One region of the Altererythrobacter sp. CAU 1778 genome, then DNA from elsewhere that is predicted to be linked to it. Evidence: predicted binding sites of a transcription regulator. Region 1 holds the regulator's gene; the other holds the start of a gene.
What was found. The regulator LexA, encoded in region 1, represses DNA repair genes until DNA is damaged. The targets are predictions, from matches to a motif close to GTTCCNCNCTTGTTCT.
Positions count from the first base shown of each region.

Region 2: a site for LexA is predicted at 3,103-3,118, ahead of ACXYN8_RS08625 (ImuA family protein). Genes of this name have one in related genera too.

Region 1 covers NZ_JBTLRP010000001.1:1,489,845-1,498,889, reverse strand. Annotated here, with positions in the region: gene trpD (anthranilate phosphoribosyltransferase) at 1-529, shown strand, start outside; gene trpC (indole-3-glycerol phosphate synthase TrpC) at 526-1,314, shown strand; gene moaC (cyclic pyranopterin monophosphate synthase MoaC) at 1,318-1,797, shown strand; gene ACXYN8_RS07070 (molybdopterin molybdotransferase MoeA) at 1,794-2,990, shown strand; gene lexA (transcriptional repressor LexA) at 3,068-3,757, shown strand; gene ACXYN8_RS07060 (ComEC/Rec2 family competence protein) at 3,814-5,922, opposite strand; gene gltX (glutamate--tRNA ligase) at 6,035-7,468, shown strand; gene ACXYN8_RS07050 (citrate synthase) at 7,506-8,792, shown strand; gene ACXYN8_RS07045 (hypothetical protein) at 8,802-8,999, shown strand; gene ACXYN8_RS07040 (sensor histidine kinase) at 9,003-9,045, opposite strand, start outside.
Region 2 covers NZ_JBTLRP010000002.1:114,777-123,821, reverse strand. Annotated here, with positions in the region: gene ACXYN8_RS08640 (polysaccharide biosynthesis protein) at 1-1,055, opposite strand, end outside; gene ACXYN8_RS08635 (acetyl-CoA acetyltransferase) at 1,286-2,821, shown strand; gene ACXYN8_RS08630 (hypothetical protein) at 2,892-3,065, shown strand; gene ACXYN8_RS08625 (ImuA family protein) at 3,224-3,862, shown strand; gene ACXYN8_RS08620 (Y-family DNA polymerase) at 3,750-5,363, shown strand; gene ACXYN8_RS08615 (error-prone DNA polymerase) at 5,363-8,692, shown strand; gene ACXYN8_RS08610 (flavin reductase) at 8,730-9,045, shown strand, end outside.

The DNA.
Region 1 (9,045 bases):
GCGCATTCAGCCGATCCGCAAACAACTGGCGCGGCGCACAATCTTTAACCTGATGGGCCCGCTGTCGAACCCTGCATGCGTGCGTCGGCAGCTGATCGGGATCGCCCGGCCAGCCTACGTACCCATCTACGCTGGCGCGCTGGCGCGGCTGGGAACGGAGCGGACGCTGATCGTGTCGGGCGACGAAGGTCTCGACGAACTCAGCCTCGCTGGCGGGAACGAGGTAGCCGACGTCATCGGCCGCGATTTCGAGATGCAGCGGGTGAACGCTGCCGAAGCGGGTCTGGTCAACGCTCCGGTCGAAGCGATCCGTGGGGGCGATGCGGTGCATAACGCCAAAGCGCTCGAAGCGCTGCTGATGGGCGCGCCGGGCCCTTACCGCGATGCCGTGCTATTCAACTCTGCCGCCGCGCTGATGGTGGCGGGTGAAGTCGAAAGCTATGCCGAGGGTGTCGAGGAAGCTGGCGAGGCAATCGACAAGGGGCTTGCCAAAGGCCTGCTCGACTGCTGGATCGCAGCAGCGAAATGAGCGACAAGCTGACAGAAATCTGCGCCACGAAGCGCCAAGAGGTCGGCCGTCGCCGGGCCGAACGCTCGGCCACTGCGCTCGACCACGCTGCCGCCTCGCAGACCGCACCGCGCGGGTTCGAAGCGGCCTTGCGAACGAAGTCACAGTCGGGTTTCGCGCTGATTGCTGAAATCAAGAAGGCATCGCCGTCAAAGGGCCTGATCCGGGAGGATTTTCGGCCAGCAGATCATGCCCGCGCATATGAGGCTGGCGGCGCCGCCTGTCTTTCCGTCCTCACCGACGCGCCTTATTTTCAGGGGCACGAAGACTATCTGGTTGCGGCGCGCGAGGCATGCACACTGCCCGTCCTGCGCAAGGATTTCATGGTCGATCCGTGGCAAGTTGCCGAAGCACGGGCAATCGGTGCCGATGCCATTCTGATTATAGTCGCGGCGCTGGAAGACGGGGCCATGCGTGATATCGAGGCAGCAGCCATCGAACGCGGCATGGACGTGCTGGTCGAGGTGCATGACGAAGCGGAACTGGAGCGTGCCCTTGCCCTCCACTCTTGCCTGATCGGCGTGAACAACCGCGACCTCCGAACTTTCACCACAGACCTCGCCACGACCGAGCGCCTGGCACGGCTCGCGCCTGCTGATGCGCTGCTGGTCGGTGAGAGCGGGATCAATTCGCACGAGGATTGCTTGCGACTGTCCGAAAGCGGCGTCCGGACGTTTCTCGTCGGCGAAAGCCTCATGCGCGATGCCGACGTCGAAGCAGCTACGCGGCGTCTTCTCGGACCGTAGTGAATGGCTGGCAGGCTGACCCATCTCGACAGCGCCGGACAGGCCCGCATGGTCGATGTCGGTGCGAAGCCGTCTACTCAGCGGACAGCTGTGGCGACGGGATTCATTACTATGTCGGCGGCAGCCCTCGAGGCTGTACGATCGGGCGATGCCGCCAAGGGCGATGTCTTGGGCACAGCGCGCATCGCCGGGATCATGGCGGCCAAGAATACCAGCGGGCTGATCCCCCTGTGCCACCCGCTTCCGCTGAGCGCGGTCGCGGTGGATTTCACCTTCGAGGCTAACGGCATTCGCGCCGCGGCCACAGCCAGCCTGAATGGCCAGACGGGCGTGGAGATGGAGGCGCTGGCCGCCGTGTCCGTCGCGCTTCTGACCGTCTACGACATGACCAAGGCCATCGACAAAAGCATGGTGATCGACGGCGTGCGCCTGCTCAGCAAGACTGGCGGCAAATCCGGCGACTGGCACGCCGACGCACCGTGAGCGATCAGGCCGACGACCTTCCCGTTCCGCTTCCACTGGAAGATGCGCAAGAGCGGATGCTCGAAACCGTCGGACCGCTCGGGTCCGAGAGAATTTCAATCAGGGAAGCCGCAGGTCGTTTTCTCGCCGAACCCGTCGTGGCGTGCCGGTCCAATCCCCGCGCCGACTTGTCGGCGATGGATGGCTATGCCGTGCGCGCAGGAGATGCCACCGGCTCGCTAGTCGTGATCGGTGAAAGCGCCGCCGGAAGGCCGTTTCCCGGCGCGATTGGCGCAGGTGAGGCGGTGCGCATCTCCACCGGCGCGCACTTGCCTGCGGGCGCCGATGCGGTCGTGATTCAGGAAGTGGTGACACGCAACGGGGAGCGAATCTCGACGCAATCCTCCGCTGCCCAAGGCCAGAACGTGCGACGCGCGGGCTTCGATTTCGCGGACGGTGACACGTTGCTCGAACGTGGCTGCCGCGTCACTCCGGCACGGATGGCGCTCGCCATGGCCGGCGGAGCCGAGACACTCGCGGCCGGTCGCCTGCCGAGCCTGACCGTGATCGATTGTGGCAATGAGCTGTTGTCGGGCGCCGGTGAAGCATCGATCGTGGCTACCAATGCAGCGATGATCGCGGCCCTCGCAAAGCCGTTTGCCTCTCTCGTGCGATCGGTTGGCCCCATCCCAGACGATGCCGCCGCCCTCGCAAATGCCCTTGCTGGGGCCGACACCGATGTGGTCGTAACCTCCGGCGGAGCTTCCGTGGGGGACCATGACATGCTGCGGCCGGCGCTGGCTCTATGGGGTGCGGAGACGGGCTTCTGGCGAGTATTGATGCGGCCGGGGAAGCCACTGCTCTATGGCACGCGCGGGCAGCAGCGCGTGCTCGGTCTTCCGGGCAACCCGGTCTCGGCTTTCGTCACGACCCATATGTTCCTCCTGCCGTTGCTGCGGGCATTGGCGGGTGCTTCGATTGCGGAGGCTCTTCCACGCTTCACCATCGCACCGCTGGCAGGCCCCTTGCCCGCAGCGGGCAAACGGCTGGAGCTGGTTCGTGCACGCTGGAGCGACGGTGGAGTGGAAGCGCTCTCTTCGCAGGACAGCAGCGGTCTATCTGCGCTTGCCAACGCTGAACTGCTGATCCGGCGCGAGCCGCAGGCGATTCCGGCCAGCATTGGAGACATGGTCAGGATTTACCCGCTGCGATAGGCGTGTTGACATGGCAACAGAAGTTTCCTAATTGTTCCGCATTCGTTCACTGTAAAGACCGGAAAGCGACGGACAGGATGTTGACAGCCAAACAGCACGAGCTGCTTCGTTTCATTCAGCAGAAACTGGAAGAAACCGGCATCTCGCCTTCATTCGAAGAAATGAAGGAAGCGCTGGATCTCAAGTCCAAGTCCGGTGTGCACCGGCTGATCTCTGCACTAGAGGAGCGCGGTTTTATCCGCCGTCTCCCCAATCGTGCACGGGCACTGGAAGTCCTCCGGCAGCCTGAGGATGCCACCGCGCAGGGTCCGAAGGTCGATGACCGGTCCGGTGCCATTTCCCGCACCGTTTCCGTTCCGGCGGTTGCTCCGCAACCGGCAAACGATGTGATCGAGGTGCCGCTGCACGGCCGGATTGCTGCCGGTGCACCGATAGAAGCTCTGGAAGATCATCAGTCGCTTCCCGTTCCTGCTGCCCTTCTCGGCGCAGGCGAGCATTACGCGCTGGAAGTGTCTGGCGATTCCATGATCGAAGCGGGCATTCTCGACGGTGACTTCGCTCTCGTCCGCAAGGCGGACGCCGCGCGCGATGGCGAGATTGTGGTTGCTCTCGTCCGCGGTGAAGAGGCGACGCTAAAATACCTGCGTCGCGAGAACGGCATGGTTCGTCTGGACCCGGCCAATGGCGCTTACGAACCACAAATCTATCGCGCGGACGAGGTGCAGGTTCAGGGCAAGCTAGCCGGGCTTCTGCGCCGGTACCACTGATCTGCCGAGGCACGGTCAACGGCGATCTGCCGGATAAACATCGGATTGCGAGTTCGTCAGCGTCGCTGCGCTCCCCGCCACCAGCCATGCGCCCCTCGGCTGTCGGCGACGCTGACGACCCTCTCCTGTTCCAGATAAATAGCCAGCCCACCGCTTTCGCTCAGGTGGCGGCGGTCAGCGGTCAACCAGCGCGACTCGCAGCTGCGCGGCAAAAAGCGATCGGCCACGACGATGTCCGCGCGCTCGCACGCGGCGGCAAGGGCCCGTTCCTCGACGACCTCCCCCGAACGGGCCGCGAGCACGTTCCAGTCGCGACCATCCCGGCGGAGGGTAAAACTACAAAAGTCCGCGCTGCACCGCGCACGGCTCCAGCTGTCGATAGTGCGGGTTTCGTCGCCAGCGCTGGCCAGTTCCAGCAGATTGTCGCGGGCGTAACTGCTCTGGGTATCACGGAGAAGGAACAGACCTGCATCCGCGCCGTCCTCGATCACAGCCAGGTGACGCCCATCAGCGCTGACGAGAAGGTCGGGGCCGGGGTTAGTCAGAGTCACAAGCAGCGCGATTCCAGCGGGCAACAGTCCCAATAGGCGCGCCCTCCCCTTCCACAGCGCAAGCCACAGACCACCAAGGACGAAGAGCGCGAAAGTCATCTCGCTCATCTGCGGAAGACGTTTCACCGCCCCGGGCTGCGCGGCCGTCCAATGTGCTATCCATAGAAGGGCGTCGAGCGACTTACCCACCAGCCACCACGCCGGAGCGCCGGCTCCCACCGTGTCCAGCAACAGTCCGAGCGCAATCAGCGGCATCGACACGAATGTCGTCAGCGGAATGGCGACCAGATTGGCGAATGCGCCGTAAACACCGGCCTTGTGGAAGTGGTACAGGCCAATGGGCATCAGTGTGACCTCGATGACGATGCCCGTCAGGAAAAGCATGGCCGCGCCGCGAGCGACACGCCTGCCGAAACTCTCCTCACGCGGTGCCAGGAAACGCTTTACCGGCGCGCTGCCAGACAGTGCGACAATGGCAAGAACGGCAGCGAAGCTCATCTGGAAGCTCGGCCCGACGACTGATTCCGGCCACAATATCATCACGACCATCGCTGCAACCGCGACCATACGCATCGACAGCGCTTCCCGGCCGATGACTAGCGCGCCCAGCACCAGAAGTGCGGCGATGCAGCTTCGGACCGTCGGAACCTCCGCCCCGGTCAGCAAGGTGTAACCCAGCCCTGCAAGCGCCCCCACGGCGGCGCCCGCAATCGGCAATCGCATCCGCAACGCCAGCCAGGGGAAGAGTGCGAGCAGGCGGATTGCAAGCACATAGGTCGCCGCGATCACCGCGCTGACGTGCAGGCCGCTGATCGATAGCAGGTGCGTCAGGCCCGAATCTCGCATGGCGTCCTCGTCCGCCGCAGAGATGGCCCCGCGATCGCCGCTGGCGAAAGCCGCGGCAATTGCGCCTGCCGAGCCGGTAACCTCCCCTCGCACATGGGCGGACAGGCGCCGCTGCAATTGCGCCGTCGCGTCGCCATCGCCCGCCGAGGCCAGCAGTTCCACTTCGCCGACAGCCGAACCGGTCGCCGCGAGACCGTCGAACCACGCCGTGCGGGCAAAGTTGTAAGCGCCCGGCAGCATCGGCGGCGCTGGCGGCATCAGCCGGGCGCGGAGACGCACCGTGCTTCCCTCTCCCACGCCATCCGGCAATCCTTCGGGCTCGACATTGACGCGCACCTTGATCGCTTCGCCGCTATCGGGTTGACGTGTGGCGACAACTAATCGCACGCGGTCTTGCGCGGGTTGCTCGATCCGCTCCAGCACCCGTCCATCGAACTCTGCGAAAACCGGTCGTTCCAGCGGCTCCGCGCCGACCATTTCGGAGCGCGCCCAGATCAGCCCGACCCCCAGCGCGAAAGCGAACGACAGCCCGACGGCGGCCAGCAGGAGATTCGCCCGATCCTCCCGTCCGCGCCACGCGGACAAGGCGGCCAGCGATACGATCGCCGCAAGTGCCAGCAGCAGAAGCCACTGGTCACGGCCCGAAGTGCCGAACCAGGCCGCTATGCCGGCCAGAACAGCCGCCGTCAGCCATGGCGCGCGGTCGAGGCCGGCGCGCCCAAGGAAACGCTCGGAGGCTTCCGCTGCGCTGGACAAACGCCAACGCATTCGCCAAGGCCTTTGCCGCACCGCAACATCGGCGGCGGCCGGCTCCGGCCCGATCGGAATGTCAGGTCTACCGGTTGCCCCCATATTCGTATTGGAAGGGAAATTCAGTCACATGGCAAGCGCTGGCAACACCGCTGCTCCTACCGGAAAAGCCGTCGTCACGCGGTTTGCCCCCTCCCCAACCGGTTTTCTGCACATTGGCGGTGCGCGCACTGCGCTGTTCAACTGGCTGTTTTCCCGCCACCACGGCGGCAAGGCGCTGTTGCGGATCGAGGATACGGATCAAAAACGCTCCACCACGGAAGCCATCGATGCGATCATGGACGGGCTGGACTGGCTGGGCCTAGAATATGACGAGGAGCCGGTCTTCCAGTCGGCACGGGCCGAACGTCATGCAGAGGTCGCCCACAAGCTGCTGGAAGCGGGGCACGCCTACAAGTGTTTCGCCACCGCAGAGGAACTCGAACAGATGCGCGCCGATCAGCGCGCGGCCAAGCAGCCGATGCGCTACGACGGCCGCTGGCGGAATCGCGATGCTTCCGAAGCGCGGGAAGGTGCGCCCTATGCGGTCCGGCTCAAGACGCCGGAACATGGCGAAAGCGTGATCGAAGACGCCGTGCAGGGCCGCGTGAAGGTCCGCAACGAGGAAATCGACGATTACATCATCCTGCGTACGGACGGTACGCCGACCTACATGCTCGCGGCTGTGGTCGACGATAACGATATGGGTTGCACCCATATCATCCGTGGCGATGACCATCTGAACAACGCTTTCCGCCAGCTTCCGCTGATCCGCGCGATGGCAGAGATCGAGGATGGCTGGGCGGAACCGGTGTATGCCCATATTCCGCTGATCCATGGTTCGGACGGGGCCAAGCTGTCGAAGCGCCACGGTGCTCTCGGCGTCGAGGCCTATCGCGACGAGATGGGCCTCCTTCCCGAAGCGGTCGCCAATTACCTGCTGCGCCTTGGCTGGGGGCATGGCGATGCCGAAATCCTCTCCATCGAAGAGGCTATCGCGCTGTTCGACCTCGACGGCGTGGGCAAGAGCCCCTCGCGGCTCGACATCAAGAAGATGGAAAACATGAACGCGCACTACATCCGCGAGGCGGACGATGCGCGGCTGACGCAATTGGTTGCGCCGCGGATCGATGGCGAGGTCGATACGGCTTTGCTGGAACGCGCCATGCCGGTGTTGAAGGAACGGGCCAAGAATCTCAACGAACTGGCCGAGGGCGCAGCGTTCTTGTTCAAGCAACGACCGCTCGAGATTTCGGAGAAGGCGAACGCCCTTCTGACCGACGACGCGCGTGCGCTTCTGGCTAGGATTTCTGCCAGTTTCGCAACGGGAAATGACTGGACAAGCGAGGCGCTGGAGGCCAATCTAAAGGCGATGGCCGAAGATCTGGAGCTGGGTCTCGGCAAGCTGGCGCAGCCCCTCCGGGCGGCGCTGACCGGGCAGACCACATCGCCCGGAATTTTCGACGTTCTGGTTCTGCTCGGCAGGGAGGAGAGCCTTGCGCGGATTGACGCGCAGGCCGCCTGAGCCGGGATAACGCACAAGTGAAATGAGGAGTAGCATCTTGGCGGACAAGCAAGCGAAGCTGGCGATTGGCGGTTCGGAGCACGAATATCCCGTTCTGGAAGGTTCGATCGGCCCCGATGTCGTCGATATTCGCAAGCTTTACGGGCAAACCGGCACATTCACCTACGATCCGGGCTACAAGTCGACCGCGAGCTGCGAGAGCGCGCTGACCTATATCGATGGCGAAGAAGGCGTGCTGCTGCACCGCGGCTACCCCATCGGTCAGCTGGCCGAGCAATCGAGCTTCATGGAAACGGCCTATCTGCTGCTGAACGGCGAGCTGCCGAGCGGCGACGAACTCAACGACTTCACCTACACCATCACGCGGCACACCATGCTGCATGACCAGCTACGTCAGTTCTACCAGGGGTTCCGCCGCGACGCGCACCCGATGGCGATCATGTGCGGTGTGGTCGGCGCTTTGTCCGCGTTCTACCACGACAGCACCGACATTTCCGATCCCGAGCATCGCAAGATCTCGAGCCATCGCCTGATTGCCAAGATGCCGACGATCGCGGCGTGGGCCTATAAATACTCGATTGGCCAGCCCTTCATGCATCCGGACAATTCGCTCAGCTACACGGGCAATTTCCTGCGCATGACCTTCGGCGTACCGGCGGAGGAATACGAAGTCATTCCGGCGATCGAAAAGGCGATGGATCGCATTTTCATCCTCCATGCCGATCACGAGCAGAATGCCTCGACCTCGACGGTGCGGCTTGCCGGTTCTTCGGGAGCAAACCCGTTCGCCTGCATGGCGGCCGGCATCGCCTGCCTGTGGGGGCCCGCGCATGGCGGTGCCAACGAAGCGGCGCTCAACATGCTGCAGGAGATCGGCACACCCGACAAGATTCCGCACTATATCGAGCGTGCCAAGGACAAGAACGATCCGTTCCGCCTGATGGGCTTCGGTCACCGGGTCTACAAGAACTACGATCCGCGTGCGACGGTGATGCAGCAGACGCTGCGGGAAGTGTTCGACGCGCTGAACGTGAACGATCCGGTATTCGAAACCGCGCTCCGGCTCGAGGAACTCGCGCTCAGCGACGACTATTTCAGGGAAAAGAAGCTCTTCCCGAACGTCGATTTCTACTCGGGCATCATCCTGAACGCGATCGGCTTCCCGACGACGATGTTCACCGCATTGTTCGCTCTCGCCCGCACCGTTGGCTGGGTCGCGCAGTGGAACGAGATGATTTCCGACCCCGGCCAGGTCATCGGTCGTCCGCGTCAGCTCTACACGGGTCCGACGCAGCGGGATTACGTGCCCGTCGACAAGCGCTAGGAGCAGTCCGTGAAGTACATCCTGCAGGTCTTCGGTGTCGCCCTGATACTATCGGGCGGGCTGTGGACCTTGCAGGGGCTCGGGCTGGTGATGTGGCCTGCGGAAAGCTTCATGCTCGCAGAGCGCCAGTGGGCGGTCTACGGGCTTATCACGGTCGCTATCGGGGCCGGTCTGTTCTGGCTGGGCAGCAGACGCCGCCGGCGCTGAGGTTCAGCGCCTTGCCGGGACCAGCAAGGTAAATCGGGCACCTTCG
Region 2 (9,045 bases), on a different contig from region 1:
AGAAGCTCCCGCTCGATAGCGTAAAGCGCGAATTCGCTCTGCTCGAACAAGACCAGGCGCTTGGCGCCGATCTGCACGATCTGGCGGCACAGTTCACTGCCGATGGAGCCGCCCGCGCCGGTGACCAGCACCGACTTGCCCACGATTGTGCGGCCCAGCAGCAGCTCGTTCGGCGTCACCGGATCGCGGCCCAGCAGATCCTCGATGCGGATTTCCTGCAAGTCGGTGACCGAAACCTTGCCGTCGACCAGATGGGTCATGTTCGGAAGCGTCTGGACGTGGACGTGCAGCCCCTGAAGCCCGTCGATGATCGCCCGGCGCCGCTTGCGCGAAACGCTCGGCAGGGCGAGCAGCACGGTGTCCACCGCTCCATCCGCAATGACCTCGCGCACCATGGAGCTGTGGCGCACGATCGTCCCGTCCAGCGTCTGCCGGTCGAGGCGCTTGTCGTCGTCGACGAAACCCACCAGCGCGAAGCCGGGGTCGTAACGCAGCGATAGTGCCAGTTGCTGGCCCGCGCTGCCCGCCCCGTAGATCAGCACCCGCTTGCGTCCGCCGGCGTGGCGGTGCGCGCCGAGCAGGTCGATCAGCACGTGGCGCGCCACCAGCCGCGCCGCGGCGGCAAAGCCGAAGAACAGGATCGGCTGGATGAAGGCGACCGTGCGCGGCACGCCGGGCACCCCGATGATCATGAAGATGGCCAGCATCGGCAGCGCGTAGATCGCGATCGCCGAGGCAAGCAGCATGATGGTGCGCCCGCCCGAGAAGCGGAAGATCGTGCCATACGCGCCCGACCAATAGAAGATCGGGAGGAACATCGGCACCGCGACGGCGGCGAAGATCAGCGGAGGTTCGACCGGGAAGGACAGCGCCCCTACCCGCAGCGAGAAAGCGATCAGCACGGCGGCAATGCACAGCGCGATATCGACGGCGATCACCATCGCGCGCTTCTGCCGCCGTTCCAGTTTCAGCAGGCGCGCAAATCCGCCCAGCACCGCCGATGCCGCTTTATGGCGCCAGTTCTCGGGCTCTTTGTCGGTCGCTGCCGCCGTCATTTCAACCCTTCGGTCGCTCTGCCACGAGGTGCCCAAGCCCTTGTCGACATTAGTGAATTCAACTGACCGGCCGCAGCTGCCGGGCAATGCGGACGCGCTTTGCCCAAACTGGTTAGCATTGCAAGCCTTGCAACGCCACATCAGCAAGTCTGCCGTGCGCTCGATCAGGACGGGCGTGACATTGTGGCCACTCTGGGCGATGCCCGCGGTCTCAGGAGGACGCCCGGACCATGCCCGCACCAGCCGACAATACCCCCGTCATCATCGCTGTGGGACAAGCCTCGGAACGGCTGGGAGACGGCGGCTATCGCGCGCTTTCGCCGATGGACCTCGCCGGTCAGGCGCTGGCGGCGGCGATTGCGGATGCGAAGGCGCGCGGCAATCTCGCCGGTGCGATCGATACCTTGTGTTCCATCCGTCAGTTCGAGAATTCGACCCCGCGCTCCGTTCCGCCCTTCGGCATGGCCGACAATCCGCCGCGCGCCATCGCAAGGCGGGTTGGCGCCAACCCGGCCCGCGCAATTCTGGAAGTCACCGGCGGACAAGGCCCGCAGGCGATGCTGGGCGAGTTGGCGACGGAGATTGCGGAGGGGCGCTCCGAATGCGCAGCGATAGTCGGAGCGGAAGCGATGTCGAGCGTGCTGACGCTGCTCGAGGCAGGCGAGACGCCCGACTGGTCCGAAACGGTCGGCGGCAGCCTTGAGGATCGCGGTTACGCTATCGACGACATGTTCGAGCGTGCACTCGTCAAGCACGGGGCGGGCGCGCCCATCCCTGCATACGCCATGTTCGACAACGCGCGCCGTGCGCGTCTCGGCCAGACGCTGGAGGAGTATCGCCACGCCATCGGCACGTTGTTCGCACCGTTCACGCACGTGGCCGCCGCCAATCCTCATGCCGCCGCGCCCGTCCAGCGTAGCGTTGAGGAACTGGCCAGAGTGACGGACCGCAACCGCATCGTCGCGGAACCCTACACCCGCATGACCGTCGCGCGCGATAAAGTGAACCAGGCCGCTGCCATCGTACTCGCCTCTGTCGCGCAGGCAAGAGCGCTTGGCGTGCCGGAGGAACGCTGGGTGTATGTTCACGCCGCCACCACGGGCAAGGAACTGCCCGTTCTCGCCCGGCCCGATCTGGCAAGGAGCCCGGCTTCCATCGCGTCGGTCGAGGCGGCATTGGAAATCGCAGGTAAGTCTATCGCGCAGATCGACGCGATCGACTTCTACAGCTGTTTCGCCATTCCGGTGTTCAACCAGCTCGATCATTTCGGGCTAGCGGTGGACGACCCGCGCGGCTTCACTCTGACCGGCGGGCTGCCTTTCTTCGGCGCGGCGGGGAACGATTATTCGGCCCACGCCATCGCCGAGGCGGTCCAGCGTGCCCGCAGCGCGCCCGGCAGCTTCGCATTGGTCGGCGCGAATGGTGGGGTGATGAGCAAATATGCGACGGGCATTTATTCGACCATGCCAGCCGAATGGAATGGGCGAGGCCGCACGAGGGCTTTGTCGCAGGCGGAAGATCGCGTTGCGGTGGCGAGGGATTTCGCCGGACAGGCGGTGGTGGAGACCTACACGCTGATGCCTGGCAGGGGCGGCGATATTGCCGTCGTGATCGGTCGCAACGATGCGGGCGAAAGAGTGATTGCCAATGCCGATCTCGGCCATGGCGCGACCCGTGCATCGATCGAAAGCGGCGAACCGTTCGGCGCCCGGATGATGATCCGGCAGATCGCGCCGGAACAGTTCGCGGCCCGCATCGCGTCGTGATCGAACCGCTCTCGACTGACATTTGTAAGGCACGGGAACCGCAAGGCTTTTCGCGCGATTTCTCCCGCGCATGGAACAGTTCCGGTTCATCTCCAAAGATCGCAAGGGGAAGTGGTACGACCGCCTGACCCTGGCCCAGCAACACGCGGCGAAAGCCGGAGTAGGCTTCCTCGACGGGAGCGGAAATTTCGTCGCCTATCGCGGCACGATCCTCGAAATCCGGCACAAGACGGTGAGCCGGTAAGCCTTCGATTCTGCACCATTGAACCGGAAGCGGAAATAGAACAAAATGGGAACATAGTGATTCGACCGATTCTCTCGATGGTTCCCGACCCTTGCCCCAGTACCACTACCCGTGCCGCCCCCTTCCCGCCTGCTCCGCCAACCTTGCAGGAGGTGTTCGTGCCGGCGGGCGACGGGGCTGCGACGGGCTTCGCGCTGTCGCAGATCGCGGCCGGGCAAGCGATGCGCGGTGCGGGGCAGCAGAACGCGACCGCGTTGTGGGTGCAGGATCGCCGCGTGCTGAAGGATGCCGGACGCCCCTACCCCCACGGCCTGCCCGAACTCGGTCGCACCGGCCTGCTGCACCTTGTCGCGCGCGATGCGGGGGAGGCGCTGTGCGCGATGGAGGAAGGGCTGCACTGCCCCTCGCTGGCGGCAGTGATCGGGGAACTGCACGGCGATCCGCGCGCGCTCGACTTTACTGCCACGCGGCGGCTGGCGGTCGCGGCGGAGCGTTATGGCGTGCCGGTGTTCCTGCTGCGCTGCGGGGGCCATGCCGATCTCAGCGGCGCGAGACGGCGCTGGCGGGTGGCCAGCCGCCCTTCGCCCGCACATCCGCACGATCCCGAAGCGCCGGGCGCGCCGACATGGTCGCTCGAACTGTTCCGCGCACGCGACATGCGCCCCGGCACGTGGGAGGCGAGCTATGACCGCGCGGCGCATCGTCTCGATCTGGTTTCCCCGGCTGGCGATGGAACGCTGGCACCGGCAGCAGGCGGCGCAGAACCCGCACCGGCCTTCGCCCGCCGCTACGGCTGAAGAAGCGCCACCCGCACCAACACCCCCGCCGCTCGCACTCGCGTCGGAAAATGCCCACGGCACGGTGATCGACGCAGTCGACGCCGCCGCGCGGGCGAGCGGCATCCACCCCGGCCAGAAGCTGACCGACGCACGCGCGATCTGCCCCGAACTGGTGATCGAGCCCTCCGATCCGGCAGGCGACGCGGCATGGCTCGAACGGATCGCCCGCTGGTCCCAGCGCTGGAGCCCGTGGAGCGCGGTGGACGGGGCGGACGGCCTGCTGCTCGACAGCACCGGGGCGGCGCATCTGTTCGGTGGGGAAACCGCCCTGCTGGCGGAAATGCAGCGCAGCTTCACGGAGATGGGCCTGACCGCGCGCACGGCAATGGCGCCCACCATCGGGGGGGCATGGGCGCTGGCCCGCCATGCCGCAAACAACCGCATCGTGGTGACACCCGACACGCTCGACGCCGCGCTCGCCCCGCTGCCGGTGGCGGCGCTGCGTATTGCAGAGGATGACGCGCTGGCGCTCAAGCGGCTGGGCTTCAAGAGCATCGGTGCGCTCGCCCGCGTGCCCACCCGCGCGCTTGCCCGCCGGTTTCGCACTGCAAAGCAGGGAGGCGTCGGGGCGCTCACCCGGCTGGGGCAGGCACGCGGCACGGTGGAGGAGGTCGTCGCCCCGCTGGTGGCGCGCGAGGTTTACCGTGCGCAGGCGCGCGTGATGGACCCGGTCCGCCACACCGCCATCCTCGCGCCGATCCTCGCCGACCTTGCCGGGGACCTGTGCGCGCAGCTCGAAGTCGCGCATCGGGGCCTGCGCCGCCTGCGGTTCGAAGCGTTCCGCGTCGACGGCCATGTCGCGATGCTGGTCGCGGCGACCGCTGCCCCGGTGCGCGAGCCCGCCCATGTCGCGCGGCTCTTCGCCGAACAGCTGGAGACGCTGGAGGCAGGGTTCGGCTTCGATGCCTTTGCGCTCACCGCCCTGTGGCACGAGGTGATGGACGCGCAGCAGGCAAGCCTCACCGAAAGCGAGCCAGAGGGGCTATCGCTGTCGCACCTGATCGACCGGCTGTGCGCGCGCACGGGCGCCCACGGCGTGCTGCGCCCTGCCCCGCACGCCAGCCATATTCCGGAACGCGCGATCACCTGGCACCCGGCGTTAGAGGCTATTGAGGGCAATGCCGCGCTCGACACCTCGCTGGCCGCCACGCTCGGCACTCTGCCCGAACGCCCCGTGCGCCTGTTCGACCGGCCCGAACAGATCGCGGTGATCTACGCCACACCCGAAGGCCCGCCGCGCCGCTTCCGCTGGCGCCGCCGCCTGCACGACGTGATCCGGGTGGAGGGGCCGGAACGCATCGCGCCCGAATGGTGGCGGGAGAAATCCGCCGTGCGGCTGCGCGACTATTACCGCATCGAGGATGCCGAGGGGCGGCGTTACTGGATCTATCGCAACGGCGTGGTCGACGATGGCCGCGGCGGCCCGCCCGCATGGTTCATGCACGGGCTGTTCGCCTGATGCCGGAGGCCCCGCTCACGCCGGAAAAGCGCACGTTGCAGCGGATCGCCGGCAGCGGCTTCGCGCCCAATCCGCGCGCTCCTTATGTCGAACTGGGCGTTGCGAGCTGCTTTTCCTTCCTGCGCGGCGCATCCGACGCGGTCGACCTGGTGCTGGCCGCGCTGGGTCATGGCTATGATGCGCTAGGGATCGCCGATGCCAACACCATGGCGGGCATCGTGCGCCTCCATGCAGAGGCGAAGACGGCGCAACTGCGTCCGGTGATCGGCTGCCGGCTGGAACTGATCGAGGGGCACGCCTTCCTTGCCTACCCGACAGACCGCGCTGCCTACGGGCGGCTGTGCACCCTGCTTTCGCAAGGCAAGATGCAGACCGCCGACGGCAAGTGGCAGGACAAGGGCGAGTGCCACCTGACCCTGCCGATGCTGGCGAGCCATGCCGACGGCGTGCAACTGATCGCGCTGCCGGGTGGGGACGTTTCCGCTTTCGCTGCCGATCTGCCCATGCTCGCCGCCGCGCTGCCGACCATGCGCCATATCGCCGCCAGCTACCTCTACCGCGGCAACGACCGCGCGCGCATCGCCCGGCTGGACGAGCTGGCGACGGCGCATGGCCTTGCCATCCTCGCCACCAACGACGTGCATTACCACGCGGCGGAGCGTCGCCCGTTGCAGGACGTGATGACCTGCATCCGCGAGAAGACGACGATGGATCGCGCGGGCTATCTCCTTCACGCCAATGCGGAACGGCACCTGAAAAGCCCCGCCGAGATGCAGCGCCTGTTCGCCCGGTGGCCGCACGCCATTGCCGCCACGCGCGCGGTTGCGGATGCCTGCAACTTCTCGCTCGACGAATTGCGCTACGAATACCCCGAAGAAACCGTCCCCACCGGCGAAACGCCGCAGCATTACCTCGAACGCGTGGCGTGGGAAGGCGCGGCCCATCGCTACCCTCAGGGCGTGCCGCAAAAGGTCCGCGACCTCGTGACGCGCGAGCTGGCGATGATCGCAAAGCTCGACATCGCGCGCTATTTCCTCACCATCAAGGACGTGATCGACTTCGCGCGCGGGTGCGATCCGCCGATCCTGTGCCAGGGGCGCGGGTCCGCCGCCAACAGCGCGGTGTGCTTCTGCCTTGGCATCACCTCGGTCGATCCGTCCGAGGTCGAACTGCTTTTCGAACGCTTTATCTCAGAGGAGCGGCGCGAGCCGCCCGACATCGACGTCGATTTCGAACACGAGCGGCGCGAGGAAGTGATCCAGTACATCTACGCCCGTTATGGCCGCCAGCGCGCGGGCCTGTGTGCCACCGTGATCCACTACCGCCCGCGCTCCGCCATTCGCGAGGTCGGCAAGGCGATGGGCCTGTCCGAAGACGTAACCAGCGCGCTCGCCCGCACGGTGTGGGGCAGTTGGGGCAGTTCGGTGGACGAGGCGAAGACCGAAGAGGCCGGGCTCGACCTTGCCGATCCGTACCTGCGCCGCGTGATCATGCTGGCGGACCAGATGATCGGAATGCCGCGCCACCTCTCGCAGCACGTCGGCGGCTTCATCCTCACCAACGGCCCGCTGGTGGAAAGCGTGCCGATCGGCAACGGCGCCATGCCCGAACGCAGCTTCATCGAGTGGGACAAGGACGATATCGACGCGCTCGGCATCATGAAGATCGACGTGCTGGCGCTGGGGATGCTGACGTGCATCCGTAAAGCCTTCGACCTGATCGACGCGCATCACGGCAAGCGCTTCACCCTCGCCACCGTCCCGCGCGAGGATCCGGCGGTCTACGACATGCTCTGCCGCGCCGACAGCATCGGCGTGTTCCAGGTGGAAAGCCGCGCGCAGATGAACATGCTGCCGCGCCTGCGCCCGCGCTGCTATTACGACCTCGTCATCGAAGTCGCCATCGTGCGGCCCGGCCCGATCCAGGGCGACATGGTGCACCCCTACCTCAAGCGGCGGCAGGGGCGCGAGAAGGCGGAGTACCCCTCCCCCGGCCCGCAGCACGATCCCGACGAGCTGAAGAAGATCCTCTCGCGCACCATGGGCGTGCCGATCTTCCAGGAACAGGCGATGAAGATCGCCATCGTCGCAGCCGAGTTCACTCCGGCGGAAGCCAACCAGCTGCGAAAGGCGATGGCGACCTTCCGTTCCAAGGGCCTCGTTTCCGAACACAAGGAACGGATGGTGGAGCGCATGGTCGCGCGCGGATACGACCGCGATTTCGCCGCGCGCTGCTTCAGCCAGATCGAAGGGTTCGGCGAATACGGCTTCCCCGAAAGCCACGCCGCCAGCTTCGCGCACCTCGTCTACGTGTCGAGCTGGATCAAGTGTCACTACCCCGACGCCTTCTGCGCGGCGCTGCTCAACTCGCAGCCGATGGGCTTCTACGCGCCCGCCCAGATCGTGCGCGACGCGCGCGAACACGGGGTCGAAGTGCGCGCGCCTGACGTGAATTATTCGGATTGGGACAATCTGCTGGAACCGGCCGGAATGGGCGACGGGCCGGCACGATGGGCGGTGCGGCTGGGTTTTCGCCAGATCAACGGATTTGCCGTGCAGGATGCCGCCGCGCTGTTGCATCACCGCATCGCGCCCTATGCCGATGTCGAGGATCTGCGCGCGCGCAGCCGCATCCCCGTCGCCACCGTGCGCAAGCTGGCAGAGGCGGACGGGTTCCGCAGCACCGGGCTGGACCGGCGGCAGGCGCTGTGGGATGCGCGTGCGCTGAAGCAGGCGCCCGACCTGCCACTGTTCAGTTTTGCCGAGGCGCGCGACGAGGGGGCTGAACTTGCCGATGTCGACCTGCCGCAGATGCCGGTATGCGAACACGTGGTGGCCGATTACCAGACCATGCGCCTGTCGCTGAAGGCGCATCCCATGTCTTTCCTGCGCGACAATTACGCCGCGCGCGGCTTCACCCGATCCGCCGATTTGCGCGACCTGAAGTTCAACGCGCCCGTCCGCGCCGCAGGCGTGGTGCTGATCCGCCAGCGGCCGGGCAGCGCCAAGGGAGTGTGCTTCATCACGCTGGAGGACGAAAGCGGGGTCGCCAACCTCGTCATCTGGCCCGACGTGATGGCGCGCTTCCGCAAGGTCATCATGTCCGCGAGGCTGATGGAAGTGCGCGGCATCGTGCAGAAGGATGACGACGTGCTGCATATCGTCGTGCGCGAGCTGGTCGACGGCACCGATCGCCTGCTCGCCCTGTCCGACGACCTGCTGCACACGCAGATGGAACGCGCCGACCACGTAAACAGCCCATTGCCGCCGTCCGCCTCGCGCCACCCGCGCGATGCGCAGATCATTCCGCGATCGAGAGATTTTCATTGATGCAAGGGCGCTCCTGTCCGTAACGCTGCGCGGATACATGAGCGATCCTTCCACCCACACCCGGTTCCGCGACGCGCTGGGCGCCTTTGCCACCGGCGTGACCATTGCGACGACGCTGGACGAAAGCGGCGATCCGGTGGGCGTGACGGCGAGCAGCTTCAACTCCGTCAGCCTCGACCCGCCGCTGGTGCTCTGGTCGCTCGCCAAGGAAAGCAAGTCGCGCCCGGCCTTCTGCGCCAGCGGACATTTCGCCGTCCATGTCCTCACCGCCGCGCAGGAGGCGCTGTCCAACCGCTTCGCCCGGTCGGGGGAAGACAAGTTCGCCGATGTCGACTGGCACAAGGGGCAACTGG